DNA from 3 places in the Arvimicrobium flavum genome. Region 2 is predicted to be linked to each of the others. Evidence: predicted binding sites of a transcription regulator. Region 2 holds the regulator's gene; each other region holds the start of a gene.
The links. Region 2 encodes LexA, which represses DNA repair genes until DNA is damaged. Its sites were predicted from a motif close to TGTTCNNNNTGTGTTCNG; they were not measured.

Region 1 (2,266 bases), 2.2 Mb from region 2:
ATCCGGTGAACAGGTCGACGAAGGCGGCCCAGTCGGGCGCGGCGCGCGCCGGCGGGGAAAAGCCGGCAAGTCCCATCGCCGCGTCAAGCGAGCGCTCCATGGTCTCCAGCGCCTGGGCGGCGCTGGACGGCCCGACGCCCGGCAGCAGCTGGAGAACGCGAAACCCTGCCACGCGGTCGCGAAAATTCTCCGCCATGCGCAGCACCGCCAGCACGTCCTTCACATGCGCGGCATCCAGGAACTTGAGGCCGCCGAACTTCACGAAGGGGATGTTGCGGCGCGTCAGCTCGATCTCCAGCGGACCGGAGTGGTGCGACGCGCGGAACAGCACCGCCTGCTGCTTCAGCGCGATACCCTCCTCCCGCGCCTCGAGCACCTTCTCGCAGACGTAGTTCGCCTGTTCGGCCTCCTCGCGCACCGTCACAAGTTGCGGCCGCTCGAGAGAACGACGCTCCGTCCAGAGGTTCTTGGTGAAGCGTTCCTCCGCCTCTTCGATCACCGCGTTCGCGGCGGCGAGGATGGTTTCGGTAGAGCGGTAGTTGCGATCCAGGGTGACGACGTCCGCCGGCGCCGGGAACAGTTTTGGGAAGTCCAGGATGTTGCGCACTTCCGCGGCACGGAACGAATAGATCGACTGTGCGTCGTCGCCGACCACCGTCAGTCCGCGCCCGTCCGGCTTCAGCGCCGTCAGGATAGAGGCTTGGAGTCGGTTGGTGTCCTGGTACTCGTCGACCAGCACATGGTCGAAGCGGCCGCCGAGATGCGCGGCGATGCCTGGCTCCTCGGCCATCTGCGCCCAGTAGAGCAGCAGGTCGTCGTAATCGAGCACGTTCTGCGCCTGCTTGGCCTCGACATAGGCGGCAAACAGCGACTTCAGCTCGTCGGCCCAGCCGATGCACCAGGGGAAGTAGGCGCCGAGCACCTGACCGAGTTCCGCCTGGGCGTTCACCGCCCGCGAATAGATGGCGAGGCAGGTGCCCTTGGCCGGGAAGCGGCTCTCGGTCTTCGACAGCCCGAGGTCGTGCCGGACCAGGTTCATCAGGTCCGCGGAATCCTCGCGGTCGTGTATGGTGAACGCCGGGTCGAGGCCGATCTCGAGCGCGTAGTCGCGAAGCAGGCGCGCACCGACCGAATGGAACGTCCCCGCCCAGGACAGTCCCTCGCTCAGCACCGCCGCCTTGTCGCCCAGCACCTCCCCGGCGATCCGCTCGACCCGCCGGGTCATCTCCGATGCAGCGCGCCGGGAGAAGGTCATCAAGAGGATGCGGCGCGGATCGGCGCCCTTGACCATCAGGTGCGCGACGCGGTGCGCCAGCGTGTTGGTCTTTCCGGAACCCGCCCCGGCGATGATCAGCAGCGGTCCGGCCACCGCCCCGCCCCCATGCTCCACCGCCGCCCGCTGCTCGGCATTGAGGCGGGCGAGATGGTCTATCGGCTCGGGATGGACGGTCGAATCACGGACGGCGACGTTCATGCCGGGCATGAAGCATCGTTTCCGATATGTTCGCAACACGGCGTCGTGAGTCCGTGGGGCAATCGCTTAAAGGACCACCCGGGTGTACCCCCCACCCCAACCCCTCCCCACAAGGGGGAGGGGGAATCCTGCAGCGGCTTCGCTCAGCGCGAAACGATGATGATGTTGGCCGGGCATGGCGGCAGGCACGTCCCCTCCACCTTGTGGGGAGGGGTGAGGGGTGGGGGTAATCTCTTCAAGCGATTGTCCCGCGCCGGTCCGACGCGCGGGGCCCGCTACTCCCCGATGCCCCGATCCCTCAGCGCCGCCGTAATCTCGTCGAGGATCGCGGGATCGTCGATGGTCGCCGGCATCTTCCACTCCTCCTTGTCGGCGATCTTCTGCATCGTCGCACGGAGGATCTTGCCGGAGCGCGTCTTCGGCAGCCGCTTGATCGTGACCACCGTCTTCAACGCGGCTACCGCGCCGATGCGGTCGCGGACGAGCTGGATGATCTCCTTCTCCACCGTCACCAGTTCCCGCGCCACGCCGGCGTTCAGCACCACGAATGCGCACGGGATCTGGCCCTTCATCGCATCCGCAATGCCGACGACGGCGCACTCGGCGACATCAGGATGTTCGGCGACCACTTCCTCCATGCCGCCCGTCGAGAGGCGATGGCCGGCGACGTTGATGATGTCATCGGTGCGCGCCATGATGAACAGGTAGCCGTCGTCGTCGATGATCCCGGCGTCCGCGGTCTTGTAGTAGCCGGGGAACTCGGCGAGGTAGGATTGCCGGAAGCGCTCGTCG
Region 2 (2,266 bases):
CTGCGATCGGGGACAGGCTCAAGCGCGCCGATTGCTATGACGACGCCGTGATCCGGCGTCGCGACGATCCCGTCACCGAACTGGGCGGGATTGTCGTTCTGCGCGGCAACCTCGCGCCTGAAGGCGCGGTGCTCAAACCATCGGCGGCTTCGCCACGCCTGATGAGTCATCGCGGCAAGGCGCTCGTCTTCGACAACGCCGACGACTATCGCGCGCGCATCGATGATCCGGACCTGGAGGTCGACGCGGACACCGTGCTGGTGCTGCTGAACGCCGGCCCCGTCGGTTATCCGGGCATGCCGGAGGTGGGCAACCTGACACTCCCAGCCAAGCTGCTCGCACAGGGCGTGACCGACATGGTGCGCATTTCGGATGGGCGGATGAGCGGCACCGCATACGGAACGGTGGTGCTGCACGTATCGCCGGAATCCGCCATCGGCGGCCCTCTGGCCCTCGTGCGCACCGGGGACGAGATCGTTCTGGACGTCGCATCGCGCAGCCTGGAGCTCAAGGTTGACGAAGCCGAGTTGCAGCGACGCCACGCAGAGCTGGTGCTGCCCCCGCCGTATTTCGAAAGGGGCTACGGCCACATGTTCATCAACTCGGTCCAGCAAGCCCATCAGGGCGTGGACTTCGACTTCCTCGTCGGCGCGACGCGCATTCAGCCGAGCAAGGTATCGTTCTGAACCGGCCCACCATCCATAGCCTTCTTCACGCAATTGCGAACGGGAGAACCAAACGCGCGACAACTAACTTTCGGCTTTCTGAACGCATTCATTAAAATTTAAACAGTTGCGGAACACAACTGGAACAGATAGTGATTGTTCTGGTTTTGTTTTGATGCGATTCACAGGGGCCGCGAAATGCTGACGCGCAAGCAACTTGAACTTCTGGTGTTCATCAACCAGCGCCTCCGGGAAGCCGGCGTCCCTCCCTCGTTCGACGAGATGAAGGAGGCGCTGGACCTCGCATCGAAATCCGGAATCCACCGCCTGATCACGGCGCTCGAGGAGCGCGGCTTCATCCGCCGTCTGCCTAACCGGGCGCGCGCGCTCGAAGTGATCAAGCTGCCCGAGGCCATGGCTCCCGGATTGGGCCAGCCCCGAAAATTCTCTCCGAGCGTCATCGAGGGCAGCCTTGGCCGCAAGACGGAACCACCCAAGCGGCCGATCGCCGGCAATGACGACGAATCCTCCGCCGTCTCGATCCCCGTAATGGGGCGCATCGCGGCGGGTGTGCCGATCGACGCCATCCAGCACAAGACGCATTCCATCGCCGTGCCCCCGGAAATGCTCTCCGGCGGCGAGCACTATGCGCTGGAGGTCAAGGGCGATTCGATGATCGAGGCCGGCATTCTGGACGGCGATACGGTGATCATCAAGAATGCCAGCAACGCCAATCCGGGCGAAATCGTCGTGGCCCTGGTCGATGATGAGGAGGCGACCCTGAAGCGGTTTCGTCGCAAGGGCGCATCGATCGCGCTGGAGGCCGCCAATCCGGCCTACGAGACACGCATCTTCGGGCCGGATCGGGTGAAGGTGCAGGGCAAGCTGGTCGGACTGATCAGAAAATACTGAGCGAGGCGACGCATGTGTCGGCGCTTGCGCCCGCGTGCGCGAGGCTCTTGGTTGCGCGCACGCGCGGATTGCTCTTCATTTCCCAGACCGTTAGGGTTGTTTTCCGGGAACCTTGCGGGCTGAGTTGGGCGCTGGCGCGTATCGCAATGCGAGCCCCCTCCTCCTGATCAGTGCACTTCGCAGCCCTAGGCGCTGCGCCTTTGCTACACTCGCCGACGCTCCTGGACCAACCGCCGCCCAAATGGCTCCCTCGCGCCGGGCTTGTATCAGGCATTTCCCTGCACCTGAGATGCGAGCCTGCTGGACTTGGCGTTCGCTAGCCTGCTGCGGGCTTGCGCTTTGCCTTCGCGGGGTCCGGCTTCCAGGGCGGAAGTCCTCTCGCCTCGCGTGAAAATTGTCGGTGGACGTGCCAGGGGCGATAGGGCTCGAAAGTCGCGAAGGTGGCGCGATAGGCGTGTTGCCCTGATCTTTGCGACTCAACCACGGGCAGCGCCTGCGAGCCTGGCGCGACATGCGGATTGGCGGCATTGGCGCTGACAGCATCGTCGCTGGGAGCAGCATAGCTCCGGCGCGAGGGGAGTGTTTCGCGGAAGATCATCGCGCTGCCCCAACGTGCAAGCTCGCGACGCGTAATGACAAGGCCAGCCGTCGCCGGGCAAATGTCGACCACGGTCGGATCGTCGAAGATC
Region 3 (2,266 bases), 1.7 Mb from region 2:
CGCACGCGCACCGTCACCGTGCGCCCGGAAAGGGACTTCGCCCTCAGCCGGCTGGCTACCCGATCCGCGAGGTGCAGGATGGTCGGCCGGATGATGCGCGGCGCCGCGGGCTTCTTGCCGAGAGCGGATTGCGCACCGGCCGAGCGCGCCGAACGATGGGTTTCGATGGCCCGCGGGTCGCGGTTCCAGGCAAGCGCCGAAAGCTTGCCGCCCGCGGCTGGGCCGAGCACGCGCTCAAGCGACCAGCCCGGGGTGTTCGCAAGCTGGCCAATGGTCGAGACGCCCAGTTCCCCGAGCTTGGCGCGGGTTGCGGGTCCCACGCCCCACATCAGTTCGACGGGCAGGCCGTGCAGGAATTCGAGTTCCGTTTCCGGCGCGACAACCACCAGCCCGTCGGGCTTGGCCACCTGCGAGGCGATCTTGGCCAGGTGCTTGGTTCTCGCCACGCCGACGGAGATCGGCAAGCCGATCTCGGTCCGCACGCGGCGGCGCACCTGATGCGCGATCGCCTCGGGCGAGCCGAACAGATGTGTGCAGCCCGCGACGTCGGCAAAGGCCTCGTCGATGGAGATGCGCTCCACCAGTGGGGTGAAATCCCCGAGCACGCCGATCGCGGCGTCGCCGAGTCGCTTGTAGTGTTGAAAATTGCCGCCGACGAAGATCAGGCCGGGACAAAGCTCCCGCGCCTTCCGGCCGGGCATCCCGCCGTGCACGCCGAAGGCCTTCGCCTCATATGAGGCGGCCAAGACGACACCGCCGCCGACGGCGACCGGCCTGCCGCGCAGCGACGGATCGAGAAGCTGTTCCACGGATGCGTAAAACGCGTCGAGGTCGGCGTGGAGGATGGTGGCTTGCGAATCCTTATCGCCCGTCACGCCAGCCTCCTGTTCCGTGGGCAATCGCAGAACATACAGAGAACACGATTGATCCACTGTCAAGAACGCCAAACCCCGGACCGGTTCGGGAAGGCAGAATTTCAACCGGTTTGAACGGCGCGACCGTATTGACGCTTGCCAAAGCGCTCACTAGAGCAGAGCCCAACCATCGTCGGCTCTGCTGCCGGCAAGCCGCACCTAGGTGTCCGTTCCGGCGCAGGCATGTCGGCACTCGACAAGCCGACAGAGCCGACGCTAGGACGGCCCAGTTTCCATCGGAGAGGTCAAGCGCATGAAAGTTCTCGTCCCGGTCAAGCGGGTAGTCGATGCGAACGTGAAGATCCGCGTCAAGGCTGACGGCTCTGGCGTCGAGCTGGCCAACGTCAAGATGTCGATGAACCCGTTCGACGAGATCAGCGTCGAAGAGGCGATCCGGTTGAAGGAGGCCGGCAAGGTCGAGGAGATCGTGGTGGTCGCGATCGGCCCGGCGCAGGCGCAGGAGACGCTTCGCACGGCGCTCGCCATGGGCGCCGACCGCGCCATCCTGGTCAAGGTCGACGGCGAGGTCGAGCCGCTCGGCGTCGCCAAGGTGCTGAAGGGCGTGGTCGAGGCGGAGAAGCCCGGCCTGGTCATCCTCGGCAAGCAGGCTATCGACGACGACGCCAACCAGACCGGCCAGATGCTGGCCGCGCTGCTCGGCTGGGCGCAGGGCACGTTCGCCTCCAAGGTCGAGATCGAGGGCGACAAGGCCAAGGTCACCCGCGAGGTCGACGGCGGCCTGCAGACGGTCGAGCTGAAGCTGCCGGCGATCGTCACCACCGACCTGCGCCTGAACCAGCCGCGCTATGCGTCACTGCCCAACATCATGAAGGCCAAGAAGAAGCCGCTCGACGAGAAGAGCCCGTCCGATTTCGGCGCCGACGTCGCGCCGCGCCTCAAGGTCCTGAAGACCGAGGAGCCGGGCGGCCGCAAGGCGGGCGTCAAGGTGAAGGACGTGGCCGAGCTGGTCTCGAGCCTCAAGTCCGCAGGCGTCATCTGAGCGATCGGGAAAGGAACACGAACATGGCAATTCTCCTCATCGCCGAACACGACAATTCTTCGCTGTCGGACCAGACCGCCAAGGCGCTGTCGGCGGCGCTGCAGATCGGATCGGACGTCGACGTGCTGGTCGCCGGCAAGAACGCCAAGGCGGCGGCCGACGCCGCATCGAAGCTGAAGGGCGTGCGCAAGGTTCTGCTGGCCGAGGCCGACGCGCTCGCCGAGCGCCTGGCCGAGCCGCTGGCCGCCACGGTGGTGGCGCTCGCCGGCAACTACGACACCATCGTGGCGCCGGCCACGACGTCGGGCAAGAACGTCGCGCCGCGCATCGCCGCCCTGCTCGACGTGATGCA

Region 1: PD284_RS05610 (ATP-dependent helicase) is a predicted target of LexA. The motif match lies at 1,491-1,508, and genes of this name have one in related genera.
Region 3: dinB (DNA polymerase IV) is a predicted target of LexA. The motif match lies at 903-920, and genes of this name have one in related genera.

What each region holds. Positions count from the first base shown of each region.
Region 1 covers NZ_JAQGPN010000001.1:1,139,574-1,141,839, reverse strand. Annotated here, with positions in the region: gene PD284_RS05610 (ATP-dependent helicase) at 1-1,474, opposite strand, end outside; gene PD284_RS05605 (propionyl-CoA synthetase) at 1,750-2,266, opposite strand, start outside.
Region 2 covers NZ_JAQGPN010000001.1:3,299,522-3,301,787, forward strand. Annotated here, with positions in the region: gene PD284_RS15890 (IlvD/Edd family dehydratase) at 1-686, shown strand, start outside; gene lexA (transcriptional repressor LexA) at 864-1,577, shown strand; gene PD284_RS15900 (ComEC/Rec2 family competence protein) at 1,894-2,266, opposite strand, start outside.
Region 3 covers NZ_JAQGPN010000001.1:1,598,803-1,601,068, reverse strand. Annotated here, with positions in the region: gene dinB (DNA polymerase IV) at 1-875, opposite strand, end outside; gene PD284_RS07915 (electron transfer flavoprotein subunit beta/FixA family protein) at 1,168-1,914, shown strand; gene PD284_RS07910 (electron transfer flavoprotein subunit alpha/FixB family protein) at 1,938-2,266, shown strand, end outside.